Regions from separate parts of the Paenibacillus sp. FSL H7-0737 genome, predicted to be linked through region 1. Evidence: riboswitches for the same ligand, from Rfam matches in the RefSeq annotation. Region 1 holds a riboswitch; each other region holds the start of a gene.
What was found. Region 1 has a riboswitch for cyclic di-AMP ahead of H70737_RS00580 (C40 family peptidase). Riboswitches for the same ligand answer to the same signal wherever they lie in the genome.
Positions count from the first base shown of each region.

Region 2: it holds a riboswitch for cyclic di-AMP, as region 1 does, so the genes downstream of both, H70737_RS25095 (alpha/beta fold hydrolase) here and H70737_RS00580 (C40 family peptidase) in region 1, are expected to answer to the same signal.
Region 3: it holds a riboswitch for cyclic di-AMP, as region 1 does, so the genes downstream of both, H70737_RS15725 (APC family permease) here and H70737_RS00580 (C40 family peptidase) in region 1, are expected to answer to the same signal.
Region 4: it holds a riboswitch for cyclic di-AMP, as region 1 does, so the genes downstream of both, H70737_RS02650 (hypothetical protein) here and H70737_RS00580 (C40 family peptidase) in region 1, are expected to answer to the same signal.

Region 1 covers NZ_CP009279.1:118,852-123,851, forward strand. The annotation lists gene motB (flagellar motor protein MotB) at 1-241, opposite strand, end outside; gene motA (flagellar motor stator protein MotA) at 225-1,028, opposite strand; gene H70737_RS00560 (hypothetical protein) at 1,235-1,528, shown strand; gene H70737_RS00565 (4a-hydroxytetrahydrobiopterin dehydratase) at 1,757-2,044, shown strand; gene H70737_RS00570 (c-type cytochrome) at 2,136-2,492, opposite strand; gene H70737_RS00575 (GNAT family N-acetyltransferase) at 2,620-3,105, opposite strand; gene H70737_RS00580 (C40 family peptidase) at 3,362-3,853, opposite strand; cyclic di-AMP (ydaO/yuaA leader) riboswitch at 3,859-4,000, opposite strand; gene H70737_RS00585 (C40 family peptidase) at 4,360-4,788, opposite strand; cyclic di-AMP (ydaO/yuaA leader) riboswitch at 4,842-4,980, opposite strand.
Region 2 covers NZ_CP009279.1:5,757,105-5,762,104, forward strand. The annotation lists gene mnmH (tRNA 2-selenouridine(34) synthase MnmH) at 1-806, opposite strand, end outside; gene selD (selenide, water dikinase SelD) at 864-1,922, opposite strand; gene H70737_RS25095 (alpha/beta fold hydrolase) at 2,079-2,888, opposite strand; cyclic di-AMP (ydaO/yuaA leader) riboswitch at 2,995-3,179, opposite strand; gene H70737_RS31125 (hypothetical protein) at 3,401-3,574, opposite strand; gene H70737_RS25100 (Nif3-like dinuclear metal center hexameric protein) at 3,659-4,453, opposite strand; gene H70737_RS25105 (endo-1,4-beta-xylanase) at 4,565-5,000, opposite strand, start outside.
Region 3 covers NZ_CP009279.1:3,650,959-3,655,958, forward strand. The annotation lists gene H70737_RS15715 (FecCD family ABC transporter permease) at 1-174, opposite strand, end outside; gene H70737_RS15720 (ABC transporter substrate-binding protein) at 396-1,403, opposite strand; gene H70737_RS15725 (APC family permease) at 1,606-3,423, opposite strand; cyclic di-AMP (ydaO/yuaA leader) riboswitch at 3,547-3,705, opposite strand; gene H70737_RS15730 (disulfide oxidoreductase) at 3,903-4,367, opposite strand; gene H70737_RS15735 (DsbA family protein) at 4,364-5,000, opposite strand, start outside.
Region 4 covers NZ_CP009279.1:586,387-591,386, forward strand. The annotation lists gene H70737_RS02625 (ABC transporter permease) at 1-76, shown strand, start outside; gene H70737_RS02630 (hypothetical protein) at 111-302, shown strand; gene H70737_RS02635 (hypothetical protein) at 400-852, opposite strand; gene H70737_RS29625 (hypothetical protein) at 892-1,401, opposite strand; gene H70737_RS02645 (hypothetical protein) at 1,418-1,909, opposite strand; cyclic di-AMP (ydaO/yuaA leader) riboswitch at 2,043-2,208, opposite strand; cyclic di-AMP (ydaO/yuaA leader) riboswitch at 2,629-2,818, shown strand; gene H70737_RS02650 (hypothetical protein) at 3,009-3,419, shown strand; gene kdpF (K(+)-transporting ATPase subunit F) at 3,552-3,629, shown strand; gene kdpA (potassium-transporting ATPase subunit KdpA) at 3,642-5,000, shown strand, end outside.

The sequences.
Region 1 (5,000 bases):
CTAAATCCTCTTGACTCTTAGATGGCATTGCCGCCCGTTCTTCAAGAACACCTGTACCGCCATTAAGAGCGGAACTGAAGGCTTGACTCATCTCTTCGAATTTTTTGGCATCCGTTGCACTCATAGAATACATTACGATGAACAAGGCTACCAGAAGGGTCATAAGATCAGAATAAGGCAGTAGCCACGATTCATCGGCGTGTTCTTCATGCTCTTCGTGTCGTCTAGTCTTTTTGCTCACCCGATCCACTCTCCTTCTCATCATTTAACTTAGCTCGTTCCGAAGGTGTCAGGAAGACAGCAAGCTTCTGATTGATGGCAATAGTGGATACACCGGATTGTATGGACAAAAGACCTTCGACCATCATCATTCGAACTTCAATTTCACGTTTGGAAAGTCGTTTCAGCTTATTGGCAATAGGATGCCATAATACGTAACCTGTAAAGATACCGAGTAGTGTTGCGATGAAGGCAGCCCCGATTGCTGCAGCCAATTTGTTCATATCACTCATATCAGCCAGAGCGGCGATAAGTCCGATAACGGCCCCGAGTACGCCAAGTGTAGGAGCATACATACCTGCTTGTGAGAAAATGAGTGCGCCTGCTTTATGTCTATCCTCTGTGGCGTGGATGTCCTCCATGAGAACATCGCGGACAAAATCCTGATCATTTCCATCAATAATCATCCGCATGCCATTTCTGAGGAAGTTATCTTCTATTTCATCGACTTTCGACTCAAGAGCCAGCAGACCTTCACGCCGTGTAATAGAAGCCCACTCCATGAACATAGTAATTAATTCGGGTTTACTGATTAATTTCTTTTTGACAAAAATCATTTTAAACAGACTTGGAATCTTCTTGACCTCCGAGAACGGAAAGGCCATAAAGATGGAAGCTGCCGTACCCACTAAGATAATAACGTAAGCAGCAGGTGTGGCTAAAGCGTGAAGAGGAGCGTGCTTGAGGATCATACCCCAAATAACTGCAACTAGACCAAAAATTAAACCAAGTATTGTTGAAATTTCCATTATGCACCTCGTCCATGAGATTATAAGATGTGTTCCGACAAAGCCGCGTATATCATCCTTGAAACAGCGGCAAGGCACTCTGTTCGAAACCGAATAACGTATATTCTTATTTATCGACATCATTCCGTTTTTTGTGAAGTCATTTTTTCGGCTATAATGGATAAGGTAAGTAATTATTCATCTGTGGAGAAAACGGAGTGATACATGTGGGCGTAAAGCATGGTAGAGATTACGGTGAAATCCTAACGGATTTGACTGAGGCTGTCGGAAGAATTTCCGATGGGTACTTATTTTTTGAAATGGATCCAGAAGAGTGGCAAGAATTGCCGCAGGAATCCAAGATGGAGGTATGGGAGGCACTGGCTGAGGATCTTTTCTTCGCGCTGGGTAATGAACCTATGATTGAGGTGGGGAGCGGCGTTATCATCTACGATAAGGACACGCACCGCATTAATATTTTAGTCGGAGAAGAGGATTTAGCCTCTGTTGTTTTGATTTAAGAAGAGGGGGCGGCGGGGCGTAATTTGCCCGTAGTTAGTAGCCCGTGTTAAAATTGGTGTAGCCGAGTTATAATCGCTGGGATTCTTGAATACATTTAATCGAAAATATTGCCTTTATCCTGGCACATCCCTTGGACCTCAGAAGCTAAGGGATGTTTTGTTTAACGAATATGACGAGTAAAGGGACCTGCGGATTTTACTGCAATTTTTAGTAAGGGAGGAAACGAATTGTTATTTACGGAAGAAGAACTGCGTGAGCAGATCAGCAAGCTGGAAGGTTGGAAGCTGGAAGAGAATACCATGGTGCGAAAATATATGTTCAGCCAATATATGAAGGGTATTGCTTTCGTTGATGAAGTAGCCACCATTTCAGAAGCCTTTGATCACCATCCACATATTACGATTGATTATAAGACAGTGACTTTACGACTGAAATCAAATGAGGAAGACGGTATTACAGCTCTAGATATTCGAGAGGCACATGAATTTAATGAAGCCTTTGAGAAAAATCGTTAGTGTCACCCAAACTCATAAATAAACGCCCGTGCGCAGATAGTGAACTATCTTCTGGCACGGGCGTTTTTAGTTGCTTAGGTAGTAGTTACTGTTACTTTTTCTCTGAGAGCCAGAGGGCGACGTTTGCAATCTCCTCAGGGGCTAGCTTTTCTTTAAAGGAAGGCATTTGACCGCGTCCTTTAGTGACTATACTGTAGATTTCTTCAGCATCATGCTGACCGCCTTCATTTTGAAGACTGGGTCCAACTCCACCTTGAAGCTGATCGCCGTGACAGGTGATACAGCTGGCTTTCACGGTTGCTTCGGCCTTTGCCGCATCCAATTGGACTTCCGGCATCGTCGGCTTATTCTGTTCAGCTACCTCTTCTTTACCTGGAAGTGTAAACATAAGTACTACCGCAAAGGCACAGGCGGCAAAAAACAAACCGCTCATGATCCATTTCTGCATCCCAGTTCGTCCCTTCTATGTAAGCTGCTCCCTACATTATAGCTCAAGGTGAAGCGTTATCATAGGGTTTGTGACAAAAAAATGAACGATAATGCCATCAAATCATTGAAAAATATGGAATTTAATATTATTTATCATAGACCATGCAATAAAAAGGTTTGTTTCCTGTGGGGGTTAGGCGTTCATACGTATCGGTAATCGTAAATCCACACTTTTGGTAAGTTCGGATCGCCCGCTGGTTCCAGGTCAATACCTCTAGATCAATCTCACGCTCAGGATAACGAAACAAGGCTGCTTGCACAATTGCATCCATGAATATTTTTCCTAGACCTTGACCGCATAGATCAGGGCGCATACCAATCCCCAAGCGAACAACACCTTCCATTGGAAACAACTGCGCGAATCCACACAAAATCCCTTGCCCATTTAGTATGGAGATATATTGCTCATTCCGTAGCTGAGGGTCACCGAACTCGATTCCAAGAGCCTGCATTTGCTCCCACGGCATCCAGCCGTAAATATTATAAGGGGCAGTGTAATCCCAGTTGCAAATCTCTTCCGCGTGACTGGTCTCCATAGGCGCTACATGAAAAGTAACAGAAGGATTTATCATAAGGTCAAAGGACCTCCTTTCACGGGCGAGCTTTAAATGTCTTATATTTCTAGCTTAAAATACTTATGGTCCTTATAAGGACATCGAAGGCGTTTATGCTTGTAACTAATTATATACAAAAAAAGGCATGGTCGACTCAGAAATTTATGAGGATTATTGTTTTACAAATTCTGAGAGGGGTAAATACTAAATAAGACAAAAAACAAGCTCCTCCCCAAGAATCAACATCTTGGAAAAGAGCCTATGTACGATTTACTTATTGAACATCATCATTATCTTCTGTCTCAGAAGCAACAGAATGATAAGCATCTGTGCTCATAATTCGTTTAGCACCGATGTAGCGTTTCACGTAGTAGCTATCACTCAGGGAGCTAATCGTTACACCGCGTGAGGAAGATGCGTGTGCAAACTTGCCTTCACCGACATAAATACCGACATGGGAGACACCCTTACCACTTGTATTGAAGAATACAAGATCTCCAGATCTTAAATCATCTTGGGAGATAGCAGTACCCATTTGATACTGGGAACCTGATTGGTGTGGTAGGTTTATACCAATTTTATCAAATACATACATTGTAAATCCGGAGCAATCAAATCCATTTGTGGAGATGCCGCCGGATACGTACTTAGTTCCGATGGTCTTGTCGATCACTTTATCCATTTTGGAATCCGCGAAAGCGCTTCCTGCTCCGATGGTGAAAATAATGGAAAAGCTAAGTACTGCTGCTGCTAGCTTCTTCTTCAAAAGTTTATACCCCTTCCGGATGCCTACGAGGTTAGCTTAAGGGTTCGGTTGAAGGTCCCCTATGACCCCTCTAAAAATGGAGGTCAATTCACCCAAAGTTGGTTCCCCCGTTTTCCTAATAGTTAGGAAACTCGGCTGATACTGTTGATTAGGAATAGCTTGTAATCAATACATGACAAAACCTTTGTAAATAACAACTTAATGATTACAAAAATGTTACTAAAATCTTACTGCAGTTATTGTAACAAACAGAGTGCCGCTTGGCAATCGTTTTTAACATAATCATGCAGAAAAATTCGTTTTTTTAAAGACAAAATGCATATGTAAGCGATAATATTAAACTAATTTTTATATTTATTGAAATTTTTATCAAATAAAAGTGTTTAAAGTCCGTTCAAGAGGTGTAAAGAATATAATAAGGCAAAAGAAAACCTGGATTCGATTAAGTCAATAATCAAACCCAGGTCTATATAATGTAATTGTGAGGTTATAGTTGTGGGGAAGTATTAATCGTAGGCTATAGCTTGATATGAGGAAGTACTCATTACTCTTTTAGCACCAACGTAGCGATTGGCCCAGTAGGATTGGCTAAGTGAAGTGATGGTCACGCCATATGAAGATGATGATTGTGCGAATTTTCCGTTTCCAACATAAATGCCGACATGGGATACGCCGTTGCCCAATGTGTTAAAGAAAACTAGGTCACCTGAACGTAATTTACTTTTAGCTACAGGAGTTCCGACATTATATTGAGCTTTTGAAGTACGGGGCAAAGAAAGACCCACCTTCTTGAATACATACGTAGTAAATCCAGAACAGTCAAACCCGGCAGTGCTAGTGCCTCCGGTTTTATAGGCAACTCCAATTGTCTTTGAAATAACACTGTCCATCTTAGAATCTGCAAAGGCACTTCCTCCACCAATAGAGAACGCCATCACAAGTCCTAGCGCCGCAGCGACGCATGCTTTTCTTAAATTCTTCAAAAAAATTGTACCCCTTCCAATGCCTGTGAGGTTAGCTTAAGGATTCGGTAGAAGGTTCCCCTATGATCACTGCAAAGCGAGATCAATTCACCCAAAATATGGTTCCCCCACTTCCCGGTGCAAGGAATTCGGCGTTTTATGCACCAGATAGTGACTTATCGACA
Region 2 (5,000 bases), 1.1 Mb from region 1:
AATGCTGAAATGCACTGTTCTTTATATTCTTCTGGTCGATAATCCTCAAGGATTTGCTGCACTCTGGCTTGTAGTGGCATCTCAATCCAAATCTGTGTTCCGATCTCTTTCTGCTCGGCCATGAATGGGGGCATTACGACCTTCCCAATCTTTTTGCTCTCCGCTTCAAACAGTACATAAGGAGCATCCCCAAGCTTAATTAATTCCTCCATAAGAAGACTATCGAACGTTTTTTGATTGTTTGCATGAAGTCCGATCTCGCCAAAGATAGAACCGCGGTGACCTGCCATTCCTTCCAAATCCAAAACAGGATAGCTCTGTGCCTTCAGGCGGTGCAGCAGGTTTGTTTTACCTGTACCCGTATTTCCATGAATGACATAAGGCTTCGCCTTGAATTCATAGGACTCCAGTTCATCGAGTACCCATTTACGGTAAGCTTTATAGCCGCCAATCAATCGGTAAGCGTGAATATCCATTAAAGAAAGTACGGTCGCAGTTGTACGGCTGCGCATACCTCCCCTCCAGCAGAATACAGCCTTGTCCCCTTGAATCGCAGCAAATTCTTTGACAAAGGTAGGTAGCTTCGCAGCAGCAATCTCCAAACCGCGTTCTTTCGCAGCCTGCACACTTTTCTGTTTATACAACGTACCTACTTCAGCCCGTTCCTCATCGTCAAAAAAGGGAATATTCAAGCTATCCGGCAGCGTTGCATCTTTATATTCAGAAGGAGATCGAACGTCGATAACGGTGATCTGCTTCTTATTCTTTAACACTCTTAGTTCTTCCAATGTAATATCCTGAAACAATGCGCTCTCTCCTCTGGTGGCTAACTTCTTAGGTCGCCTCTAAGCTGAACTCCAGCGTTATTGCGCAGCTATAACTGCAATCTGACCCGGATGTTCTTCCGTTACCTCTCCGATCAATGCTGCTTCTACACCTGCATCTACTAACTCTTTTAGCAAATCCTCACTTTGTTCAGGAGCAACAGAGATCAGCAATCCACCGGAAGTCACAGCATCACACAGAATATAGCGGCTTAATTGGTCCATCTCTTCCGGATAAAGAATACTGCCCTCCAAATGGGCAAAGTTATTCTTAGTGCCGCCTGGAACAAAGCCCTGCTCCGCGAGTTCTCTTACTCTTGGCAGCATCGGTACATCGCCTTGACGAATAATCAGTCCGTGGTTGCTCCCCTTTGCCATTTCCGAGGCATGTCCAAGCAACCCGAATCCGGTAACATCTGTACAAGCATGTACATCATAGGGCTCCATGATTTCAGCCGCTTTTTTATTCAGTGTAGACATGACTGTCGTAAGGCGTGTAGTTTCTTCTGGGGATAGCTGATCCTTTTTAATAGAAGTCGTTAAGATGCCCACACCGATAGGTTTGGTCAAAATCAGCTTGTCTCCTACCTGCGCACCTGCATTCGTTCTTACTTTGTCCGGATGCACAAGGCCCGTAACGGCCAATCCAAATTTAGGCTCTTTATCGTCGATGGAATGTCCGCCCACAAGCGTTGCTCCTGCTTCCTGCACTTTATCTGCTGCACCGCGCAAAATGTCACCGAGAATGCTTTTGTCCAGAACAGAAATAGGGAAGGCCACAATATTAAGCACCGTAAGCGGCTTACCGCCCATAGCATAAATATCACTTAACGCATTAGCTGCTGCAATTTGCCCAAAGGAATAAGGGTCGTCCACGATCGGCGTGAAAAAATCAACAGTTTGCACTAACGCCAGATCATCACTTAATCGATATACCCCAGCGTCATCACTGGTATCCAGACCCACAAGTAGATCCGGATTAGGAACGGTTGGTGGTAGACTGCGAATAACCTGCATGAGATCGGCGGGACCGATTTTGCAGCCGCAGCCCCCTTTTGAAGATAATGAGGTCAATTTTATGGTTTCGGCTTGAGACATCATGACTCAGCTCCTTTAGATAGTTAGTATCGAATAACTTTAATCTTACATCAGTAGACAGCATTGTACAAAATACAGACATACAGAAGAACGCCCCGTAGCCAGTACATACTCCCCGGCTATGGGACGCCTCTCATTTCTCACTTACCATTAAGATTAACTAATCTGCTGAGTTTCCTGCTGTTTCTCCAAAAACCGCTGAAGTATAGCATTAAATTTCTCCGGCTGACACAGATTACTAGGATCTAATGCGTTAGGGATAATCACTAACTGAGCATGTGGCAGCTGAGACACCATATCCTTCATACAATTAACTCCAAATTCACTAAAGTCACCTACAATACATAAGGCGGGACGCTTAAAAGACTTTAAGCATCTAGTGTAATCCACATGGCTCGTAGCCAGCCTTTGCCGATACAATTCCCGTGGACGTTTATCGAGAAGTCCTCTTCTAATCTCGTTATAAGCCAGATTCCAGCGTTCCCGGTACATCATACGAATCGAAGGCAGTACAAGCTCACTTGGAGCGTAATACATTAACCAGCTACAATAAGCAGCCATAAGCTGGATTTTACCGATTATCGTTGACGCCTGACTTCTACAAAAGCTATCCGCGACAACAATCGCTTTTACTCGCTCTGGATATTGTTTCGCAATATGCTGAACGACGAGCCCCCCATAGGCACTCCCAACAAAAACAGCCTCACGAATACCCAAATCATTCAATAGCATAATTATATCTAGACATTGGGTTTCAATAATCTCGTTTGGGGCCTGCAGTAATTCACCTGATTTGCCATTCCCCCGTAAATCACACAGAATCACTTTATATTTATCAGAAAAATACTCCAATTGTGGCTTGAACATACTATGTGTTAATCCATGTCCATGGATAAACACAACCGGAGCCCCTGTTCCATTGATTTCGTAATAGAGCGAAGTTCCATTCAGTTTAGCAATAGGCAAAGTTAACACCTCTTTCATAGATAGGTTCTACAACTATATCTGCTTTTTAACGCAGCAAAAAACCACAGAGGGATTCTCTGTGGCTATTCATCATCAAATACGCCATTCATCCTCTCTCCATACGCTTACGAGGTTAGCTGTCGGATTCGGGCAGTGAGAGTTGCCCTACCTGCATGGATGCATTTATGCACCTGGAACAGGATTCACCCCATAACTAGTACCGATTGTTACACTGGTTCCCAGTTGTTGGTTCCCCCGCTTTCCTTAACGGAAATTAAGCGGACTTCTTATGTAATTGTCAGTTATGTGATGAATCATACTCCGTGTAAGGTTTCTTGTAAAGTTGAGCCGTGGGCAAAATAATGTTGAAAGCCATGCTTTTCATTTCATATTGAGCATACACTTCGTTTTCTCTTTCTTTTGCTCTTGTTTACTCAATATATCTAAAAAAAGCCGAGCGGCCATCAGAGATCAATCCCTGAACCACTCGGCTTCGTTATACAATCATATGGCTACAACAGATCGGCGTTTTTCAATGCATGCTCCCAGCTCGGAAAAAAGAACAGCGCACTTCTCATAAGATCAGGATCGCTTTGCTTCACTTGTTTTTTGCTGATCGAGCTTCCATCGGTTTGAAGCTTTTTGATACGACTTAACACTTCATCAGCCTCCAAAGGAATTTCCATTGAAACACTCCTTTCTCAGTGACCTGGTTTCCAATCATTTTCTCCATAATATGCAAATTTATTCTTCATTTCGGTTTATACGAATTAAACCAGCTGATAGACCGGTTGTTCAGCAATAAAATAAGTAGGAATCATTGGGTATTTCTGTGCCAGAACTTCAGCTAAATATTTCATTCCTGGAGCTTCACTTTCCGCATGACCTAACATAATCAGCGCTTTTGATCTGCCTTGGTGGACAGCATCCCTCACATATTCTGGAGTTTCCCATTCGGGGCCCTCGCCAGCAATAATTAAATCAAGATTGTGCTGATTAAAAAGAGGAATAGCCATCGTCCCACCTCCTCTGTAACCTACTAATATCCCCACATGTCTGCATATCTGGGATACGTCTCCGGCAGCACGTAAATAGGAGATACCTAGCTTTATTTTTATATACTGTGCCGCTTCACTTACCGTCATAGCTGGAATCGATAGGATTGTAGCAGTGGATTGCTGCTCAACCACATAGGCTGACCATTCAAGCTCTCGTAGCAAGCCCACCATGATCCCGTCTGGTTGATGCCTATGCCAATAATCATGATAACGAAAAATAGCCAGTTCAGAACGCTCGATTAAACTCAGTTTCGCAAGATAAATAGGGTCATCCTCTAACCACTCACTCGTCTCATGATGACTGTAAAACACACCTTCATGTGTGATCAACAAATTGGCGTTCATAGCAACCGCTCGCTCCACAACATATTGCGTAGCGCAAAATGCCGTAACCATCCCTGTAATCACCATTTCTGGATTCCCCGGCTTAAGAGTATCCACAGTCCCATCTATCTGTTCCATGGCTCCTATTAAATCTTCCAGAATCCTTCTAATTGTCACGCTCACTTTAATCCGCCCTTTGAGATCTATTCTACTAATCTATCAACGTATAAATAACCCGCCCTTAATCGATATAAGGACGGGTTCACAGTTCATTATTTGAGCAGCTTGCCCACTCTATGATTTCGTGGCAGAGGTGATAATTCGATGGAAAGCTGGCTTCGGCTTATGCCCTTCATCGAATAGGAACGGCCAGTTCTTCCGCCCACGAACAGGGAAATCATCCAGCCAGGTATAGTCATCCGCTGCTCCCCAGAACGTAACCGAACTAATCACGTCCCGGTATTCTCTCAGCAGTGCGAACATCGCTTCATATCGATCTGCTTGAAGCTCGAGCAGCTCAGCAGGTACTGTCTTTAAGTCCATTCGTTTGTCATCGAAACGGAACATGGATACATCCAGCTCTGTCAGTTGGAGCTGAAGTCCTAACGATGCATATTTTTCGATCGCTGCACGAATATCATCCAGACTAGGATCGTATAAATTCCAGTGTGCCTGCAATCCGACGCCATGGATCGGCACGCCTTGTTCCAATAGCGACTTCACCAGTTTA
Region 3 (5,000 bases), 3.2 Mb from region 1:
CCATACCGTAGCTAGCTTGATATCTGCCGCACCCACTGAGACCGAAAGTGCCAGTCCAAAGGCAATGGCAGCGAGTCCAATCACTAGAATACCCATTGCAGCTGCCGGTCGGGTATGTATAGCTTTTTGTGTATCATTTTTATTACGATGTGCGAAATCTGAGGGTGAAACCATGAGTCGTCTCCTTAATCGATAGTTACAATGTTCTATATGATAACAACAATCATTCTCATTATCGCAAAAAAAATTAGGTTGTACAATTGTAGGAGTTATTTTTCAGTAATACAGGAATGGTTTATAAAAAAATGGTGCAGATCTAAGCATCTTAAGATACTTGATCTGCACGCCCTTCCCCACCCAAATGATCAGTCTCATTCATGGTGAATTACGACTTTTTATTTCACAAAACTTTTTAACACATCATCAATAATTTTGCCACCAGCGTTCGCACCACTGTATAGCCAACTGCTTGTTGAGCTCATTTCATGCACATTGCCAGCTTTTACAGCCGGGATGCCTTTCCAAATTGCACTGTCCAGAATCTCCGAACCCTCAGTCTTATCACTATTTACAAGGATAATATGATCTGCTGTCAGCTCAGAAAGCTTCTCTAGCGAAATTGGATTCCAAGTAGCTCTTGTACCAACAGGAATTTCTGTTACTAAGTTAGGCAGCTTTACACCAAGGTCTGTATATAATACAGCACCACTGCTGCGAGTTTCGTCTACAATATAGAAGTTCTTTTGTACCAACCATAAAATCGCCACGGACTCTTCTCCAATAGCTCCTTTAAGCTTTTCTTTCGCTGCAGCCGCCTTGTCTTCATAATCTTTAATGGCTTTCTCTGCTTCAGGAGTCTTGTTCAGAATTTCACCAATCTTGAGTAGCGATTTACGCCAATCTTGATTTAGCTTATCCCCAATCACATAAGTCGGTGCAATCTTATTCAGTTGGTCATAGATACCATTCTGTACAGATGACTCCGATGGGATGAGGATAAGATCCGGAGCGAAGCTGGTTACTGCCTCGAGCGGAAGATCGTAGCTGATCGTAGGAACATCCTTCAATTCAGTGGACAGATAATCTTGAATACCATTAGTCACTGACCATTGCGCTACTGGAGTCACACCTAGAGTTACCAAAGCATCCTCCAAATAAGAACCCAGTACACGCCCAGGATTAGCTGGAATCGTTACTTCATGTCCCATTGCATCCGTTAACGTCTTAGGGGCTGCAGGAGCTTCTGTAGCTTCAGCAGTAGGTGCCGTCGCTTTGTCTGTTCCTGCGTTTGAAGCGTTACCGGGATTATTATTACCGCAAGCGGATAAGAATAGCACCATCACCATTAATCCGACCATCGTTAATTTCATGCTTCCAAATCTTTTTCTGTTAAACAAAAACATTAAATACCCTCCTAGTGTGTGCATCCTATGTTATTCAAAGGTATTGACTACCTCAGTCTCACTTTTAAATGATATTGATTCTCATTCTCTATGTCAACACATAAATTTTAAATTTTGTGGATTTGCAATAATTTCCTTCTTAAAAATACAAAAAAAGGCTATATTCCGAACGTTCCGGATATAGCCTCTCCTCAATGATCCATTATTTATTCAAATGATATGGGACAGTCGCAACTACAACATCTTTTGAATTCATTAGATACGAACGGATTAAAAAGCTGGTCTGATTATGAAGTACAGCTTGCCACCAATGCTTAGTTATAAACTGTGGAATCAGAATCGTGATATGATCCGTCGCTGCGGTCTTCCACTCCACTGTATCAATAAATTTCACTAACGGACGAATAATACTGCGATATCTAGAACGAAGTACAATCAGGCGTACACCCGGATTCCATTCCTCCCACCGTTGCTCCATTTTTTGAATGTCCTCTTCATCAAAGCCAACATACACGGCTACAACATTATCCGTTAGAGACTTGGCATAGCTGATGGAATGTAGTACAGCACGTGTTACACCCGCAACAGGAACAACAACTGTACTGCCCTTAATCAAAGGTTTATCTGTACTCGGGCATATACGAAGCTGATCTGCAGTGTTCAAATAGTGCTTGTGAATCCGGTGGAACACGAACATTACAGCAGGTAAGAAAATGAAAGCCATCCATACGCTTGAGAATTTAGTGATGATAAAAATAAGCGTAATCGTCAATGTAGTCAGCATACCGATGGTATTTACAACAAATCTTTTTTTCCATCCCGCTGGTTTTGTTTTAAACCAATGAACCATCATTCCTAGCTGTGACAATGTGAAAGGAATGAATACACCAACCGCATAAAGTGGAATCAAGCTTTCTGTATTTCCGTGGAATGCAGCTACAAGCACAGCAGACAGAACACCTAGAAAAATAATACCATTAGAGAAACCTAGACGGTCACCACGAACCATAAAAGCATGTGGCATATATTTATCTTTTGCAAACATAAATGCGAGCAGCGGGAACGCTGAGTAAGCTGTATTAGCTGCCAAGAACAAAATTACTGCTGTAATACCTTGAATGAAAAAATATAAGGTTCCGCGGCCAAAGGTCGATTCAGCGATCTGAGAAACAACCGTTGCCTTTTCATCAGGCACTATGCCGTACCAATACGCCAGTAGTGTGATACCTGTAAACATAAATCCAAGTATAACCCCCATGACCATTAAGGTCTTGGCTGCGTTCTTTTCAGCAGGTGCTTTAAAGTTTGGAATGGCATTAGATACAGCCTCTACACCCGTAAGTGCCGAACAGCCAGAACTGAAGGCTTTTAATAGTAGAAACAAACTAACATTAGAAACAGCAGAGCCAATTTCAGGGACATTCGCATGCACGCCACCTGCTGCATATTTAATAACACCGGAGATAATCAAGACTACAATCGACACCACAAACAAATACACTGGGATTGCGATGAATGAAGCTGATTCTGTAACTCCGCGAAGATTAATCAAAGTAAGTAAAATAATAACTGATACTGCAATAAGAACGGTGTGATTATGAAGACTTGGAAAAGCCGATGTGATCGCATCCGTCCCTGCCGACGCACTAACAGCTACGGTCAGAATGTAATCCACTAACAAAGACCCTCCTGCTAAGAGCCCTGTCGGAACACCAAGATTACTCTTGGCAACGATGTAAGCTCCGCCTCCCTGAGGATAAGCGTAAATCGTCTGCCGATAGGATAAAATCAGGATGGCCAGCAGGCCCAATACGGCTAATGCAATTGGCAGGGAATACCAGATGGCAGTAAACCCCGCAGCCACCAGTACAATCAAAATTTGTTCCGTTCCGTAGGCTACAGACGAGAGCGCATCAGAAGACAGGACAGCCAGTGCTTTAACCTTGGATAACTTTTCATGATCGAGTTCGTTCGACTTCATCGGACGCCCGATCAATAGTCGTTTTACCTTGCTTACCATGGTGGATACAGTTCCTTTCTTTGGGAGCTGAAACGGAATTTCCGCGCGCTGTTTTCATTGGTGGATTTCATAAATGCAGACACTAAAAATAGCATACGGAAATGATCCGCATGCTATGCATGGTCATTATCCCACCTTTGCTTACGAGGTTAGCTGGCGGATTCGGGCTGTGGTTTAGCCCTACGGTATAAGTCTAATCGACCCATTCCGATTCACCCCATTGGCACATATGCCAAGTTTGGTTCCCCCGTTTTTCCTAAGAAAATTCAGCGCATATTCAACTTCTCACAAGGTCTAATATTAGTCTACAAAGTGTATACAGTAAAGCGTTGAAAAAAATGAAAAAAGAATGAAAAAACATCCAGTAAGCGCAAATACAGCGTCTTATTGGATGCTCTCTTTCATTCTCTTCAATTATCCCTCTGGATCGTGTTTTTAATCACTTTTCACATTTTTTCGGATCCTTTAAAATTAAAAAATCAAAATCCTAAACTTTCCTCTGTATCTAACTCCATCACTTCTTCTTCCTTGCGTCCGTACCAAAGCAAAATGCTAATTAAAGCAAAAGCGATTAATGCAAGGAAAGGAATCGTAATGAATCCAAAAAAGTTCAAGTAATCCTTATTACAAGGAACACCAATTGTACAAGGAAGCACTTTACTTAACGCAGGAATCTTCTGCTCCGCATAATGATAGATCGAGATACTGCCACCAATTAAGCTTAGTGGAAGTACATATGGGATAATCCTTTTATCCCCTCGAAAGGTTGCAATTCCCAAGAGGAATAACTGAGGATACATAAAAATTCGCTGAAACCAGCAAAGCTTACAAGGTTCATATTTCAATACTTCGCTCAGATACAAGCTACCAGCAACAGCAACTAAAGAGACGAACCAGGCCAGATACAGGCAGTTACGCTTGCAAAAAGATAGGAACTTTGTCACTTTGCCTCCACAGCTTTTGCGGCGTCGTTAATTTCAGTTGAAATCGCTTCAATGTTAAATGGATCCGCAGTCATTACTCCATTGATATAAAGGGATGGTGTAGTCGTCACCCCAGCTTCACTAGCTAACTGCATACCCTTATTCAGCTCATCTGCATACGTACGATCTTTAATATCTTTACGAAGCAGTTCGTAATCGATAGCTAACTTCTCTTTCTCCGCAAGGCTTACTAAGAAATCTTCAGTCGCCCATTCTTCGCTCTCATCACCTTGCTGAGCATATACAGCATCATAGAACTTCCAGAATTCATCATGATTCTGATGGTAAACAGATAATGCAGCAAGTGAGGCAGTTTCAGAGTCTGGACCAACGAAAGCCATATTTACAAAGTAGAGCGCTGCTTTTCCCTCGTTGACAAAATCTTGAACAATTTTCGGTTTAACTGAAGTTGCAAACTGGGAACACGCTGGACATTTCAAGTCTCCAAATTCAACAATTTTAACAGGTGCATCCTCTTTACCGACTCTAGGTAGCTCACTGTAATTGAATGCTACTGGTTCTCCCGAAGTTGCATTTTTTGCGGCATCTTTCGAAGCTAACATAAACAATCCAACAAAAATGATGACTACTAAA
Region 4 (5,000 bases), 470 kb from region 1:
CACAGGCGTATTGATGTACGGCAAACGTCCAAGTATTAAAGAGATCAGAAAAGCGATGAAGGCTTACAAGATCTAAGTGGCTTCTTATAAACTTTTAAGGAGTGGTAATCATGACTAAAAGTGAACAATACAATATGATGCTTTTAATGAGTTCGGTATCTCTGGCTACGGTTAGTAGAATGCTCTCGACCAATGGGTCCACTTTAATGGATTTCACTCAGGGTGTATTGACTGGGATTGCCATGGTGGGGATGATTGCGGGATTGTGGATGTACGGAAAGGCTCGTAAGAGTAAAGCGTAATAGTAGGGAAATAGGGAAAGGAAGCCGCGGCAGATGCCGTGGCTTTTTTATTTTTGTGTATGTATCGTAAAAGTTATTTGGAAGATAGTTGAGGGAGTTAGACAACGGATAGATTACCACTAGGCAGCAAATCCTCTTGAGCAGTCAGTTGCTCCCGCACACGCCTAAGCTGTGCTTTTAGGACAGGAACACTCTTTTGCAGAATGATGCTTATTTGAGGTAAAGATAGCTTTAGGCCATACCACATCGTTTTTATAAGCTGTTCCTCCCAAGGCAATGTCTTGGCAGACAGAAGAGACCGGCGTGCGTAATAATCGGCGCATTGTCGGATACAAGAGCGGTAAGCCTCGATAGAGAATAGCTGGCTGTCGAAGCTTTTTTGACGGAATATTTTATGAAGCTCTTTAAAAGTACGGATAGTAACCTTCTCGGCTTCTACTGATTGTTGTAACAACATGGAACTGAGCGTATAGATATCATTCGTACACTTTTGAACACACTCTGCAAATATAGTTCTACGGGGTGATTCGGAAGGTAAGGGGTCAGGCATGATAAACACGATCCTTTCAGAATGGGTTATGGGATGAACTTATAATAAAGAAAAGTAAGAAATGGATTTGTTGATAAGCTCGGCGGTATCAGGTTCTGGATAACTATGTTTTTGAAGCGCTACACTGGATGGTTTATAATATAGCCGCCCTCCTTTGGAATCTCTCCCACCAGCGACAGCTCTGTACAGACGACCTTGCTCAATGTGCCCTGCCAAGGATTTACCCTGCAGCTTGGCTTTTAAATCCTGTAAAGCACCTTGCACTAGCTCAAACTGAGTCTGATCCCACTCTGAACCATGGGTACGTACTTTATCTATCGCTTCCTCTAGCCGGCAATGGTATATCATTCTGAGAAAAGAACTCCATTTAATAAGGTCGAAGGTTTTGGTATTGGCAGAGATAAGACATGCCCCCCAGCTACTACCTCCTTTACAGGTAAGTTTCAGGATGCCATAACGGCTGTCTTGATCAGCCTCCATTCCATAGTGAATAGGCTCTGGTGAATCAAAGACGAATACTTCTATGCGAGATAGTCTTCGCTGGTCCATGACAGGTTTCTCCTCCTTAGGTTTCCAAAAGCTTAAGATTTACATGGTGAATGACGTTAGCCTTCTCTATACAGGCGAGCATTTCAGCTTCATTCTCACAGACTGCGGCATGCTCCAGCCATAGTCGGAATTTCTGTTTGCGTATAACGGATAAATGTAAGGGAAAGGTGTTGCGGGATCTCATTACGTACCAACCGACTGCAACTTCTTTCCACGGTTCCTTAAAAGCGGTGAGCCACGGAAAACGTTGGTGTGCTGACCAATCCTGCAGCTGTTGCTTTTCTCGGATATTTTTATATATTTCGTATATAATTGTTCGGTCCATACAGTATTCACAGGTAGATGGGCTGCTGAAATGGCGAAGTGATTCAATCTGCTTCTGACCAAAAGCATAGCCGACAATAGTTCTGTGATGATCCTCTTCGAACCACAACGCTCCAAAGCAAACATAATTTAGACTTATCGGCTCAAGTAGCCCTTGCTGAGTTCCCCAATAATAGTGTTTCATTCCTTTCACCCCGTCCAGCATGCTATCACCCTATAGATTCAGGTAACGCAAAAACCGCAGCAAGAGGAGGACCTCTGCTGCGGTTTTGGAATACAGGTATACACACACCTGTGCCAAAGCGTGGCGGATCAAGGGTCTCTCTCTTTACGCTTACGAGGTTAGCTGTCGGATTCGGACGGTGAGAGTCGCCCTACCTATGTGAGACTTGAACAGTCTCCTTCGGATTCACCCCAAGTAGGCCATGTGGCCTGATGGTTCCCCCGTTCCCTGCAAATGCAGGAACTCAGCGTTGAATGTATTTCGTGAAATAGATTCAACCCGAATCATACTCTTTTCAAGGTGTTTCTGTAAAAACAGAAAGTGTTCTTTTGAGCGCAATTTAAACCAAATCCTGCCTACTACGACGAAAAAGGGAACCAAATAGGTATTTATTGCGAGTTATCGGGCTTCTTCCTCGCTTAATCTCGCTTTCTTGTTTCCTTTCTTATATAGGCGATTTTTGGTGATTTCACTAATCGTGGTGAATAAAATCACATGGTATGACCGTTTTTCGCTAATGGATTGAAACTCGAGTAAACAAGAGATATAGAGAGATTGGATATCAAGTAAGCGCTATCCAATGCGAAAATAGTTTTTAATTTGCATTATTTTGGCATCAATCAGGTTTTACAATACTTCCTGCATAAGGGTATGATTACTCCTGTTTCAACAACAATCGAATATTTGATCCGCTTAATTTCCGATAAGGAAAGCGGGGGAACCAACAATCGGCAGACGATGTGAGAGTCGGAAGCCGGTTATGGGGTGAATCCTGTAGAAGATGCCAGTGAGCTCGCATCTATACAGGTAGGGCGACTCTCACCGCCCGAATCCGACAGCTAACCTCGTAAGCGTATGGAGAGAGGATGAGTGCAATGTGACCGCTAGCGAGCCACAGAGGAGAATCCTTTGTGGCTTTTTGCTGTGCTTTTTTAAGCAAAGCATTTATGGAAAACCTCACGAAGAGGTCGTTATATTCATCATTAGCGGTAGCTTTTCTTTCAAGATCAGGGTGATCAAGCTCTGATCTTACAAGCAAAGCATTTGAGGAGAATAAGAGATGACAGATCAGAATGAATATGTACTGGTATGTGCGCCAACGAAGGCAGGCGAACATTTTATTAAGCTTCTAAAATTCAGAGGCATTAAGATGGCCGGATTGACCAACAACTTGCCTGAGAAGGCCCTACTCGAAGAGATGGGGATTGAACAAGTCGTTCTAGTTGATACCCGCCATCAGAATACTTGGTTTCGCCCGCCGTTTCCGGTAGGCCGGGTATATCTGTTCGAGAGCAGCTTTACGTTATGCTGCCGTTACATTCAGATGTGCCGTACCTGGACGACACAGCCGATTTTTGTAATTACAAGCTCAATAAATCCTAGATTGGTCTATAAAAGACTTGGCGCGAGTTATGTAATCTATTCCCACAGCGGTGATGCTGATTTTCTGGTAGATAGATCACCTCATTAAGGATAAAAGAAGGAGTGCGGAAGATATGATGGATCTGTATATGGTGGCTTCGTTAGCTGTAATTTACGGGTTATTTTATGGATTTATGCGCTGGTGTGCAGGTGTAGTTGAGGATACGGGGAGGGATAAGCTGTGATTCTAGTAATCGCTGTTACCCTACTGCTGTTTATATATCTGGTTTATGCATTGATTCATCCGGAGAAATTTTAAGGAGGGGCATTCATGGGCATTTTGCAAATTGTTGCTGTAATCGTAATTCTCATCTTGCTGGTTAAGCCGATGGGCACGTATTTATATTATGTGTTTTCTAATGAACCGAACCGTACGGATCGATGGTTTGGAGGTATGGAAAAAGGAATTTTTAAGCTGATCGGCCTGAAAAAACGGGACGGTATGTCCTGGAAGAAGTATGCGCTCAGCTTTGTTTTAACGAATATCGTACTGGTTACTTTCAGCTATATCTTTCTTCGATTGCAGCGGGGTTTACCGCTAAATCCGAATGGAATTGCGGATATGGAACAGACGCTTTCGTTCAATACGGTGATTAGTTTTATGACTAATACAAACCTGCAGCATTACAGCGGGGAGACGGGACTTTCGTATTTTTCACAAATGGCTGTCATCACGATGATGATGTTCACGTCTGCAGCGAGCGGATTTTCTGTTGCGGTTGCCTTTGTCAGAGGGATCACAGGACGGAAATCAGTCGGGAACTTCTTCGAGGATTTCGTTAAAGCACATATTCGTGTATTCATTCCTCTAGCTCTGCTGGTTTCATTGGTACTGGTAGGACTACATGTGCCGCAAACACTCAAGCCATCGCTTGAAGTCACTACACTAGAGGGGCAAACGCAACAAATTGCTATCGGTCCAGTAGCTTCTCTGGAATCGATCAAGCATTTGGGCACCAATGGTGGCGGCTTCTTCGGAGCCAATTCATCGCATCCTTTTGAGAACCCTAATCCACTTACGAACGTGCTAGAGATTCTCTCTATGTGGATGCTGCCAGCTTCGCTCCCTTATATGTACGGATTGTTTGCCAAGAACAAACGTCAGGGCTGGGTAATTTTTACCGCAATGATGACCTTGTTTGTTCTGCTATTAAGCCTAAACTTCTATGCTGAATCGAAAGGCAATCCGGCGATCAATGCACTAGGAATAGAATCTTCACAAGGTAGTATGGAAGGTAAAGAGGTGCGCTTCGGCATACCGCAGTCTTCCTTGTTTACTTCAGTAACAACCGCAGCTACGACAGGTAGTGTTAACAATATGCATGATACGCTGACGCCGCTGGGAGGCATTACGCCTCTTGCACTGATGATGCTCAACAATGTCTTCGGTGGTAAAGGTGTCGGACTGATCAATATGCTGATGTATGCGATTCTGGGTGTCTTCCTGTGCGGTCTCATGGTCGGCAGGACACCGGAGTTCCTCGGACGGAAAATAGAGGCCAAGGAGATGAAGCTGATTGCCATAGCGATCCTTGTGCATCCGTTCATTATCCTTGTGCCAACCGCAGCTGCGTTCCTGACCGATTTGGGGCAAGGGGCGATTACGAACACTGGATTCCATGGACTCAGC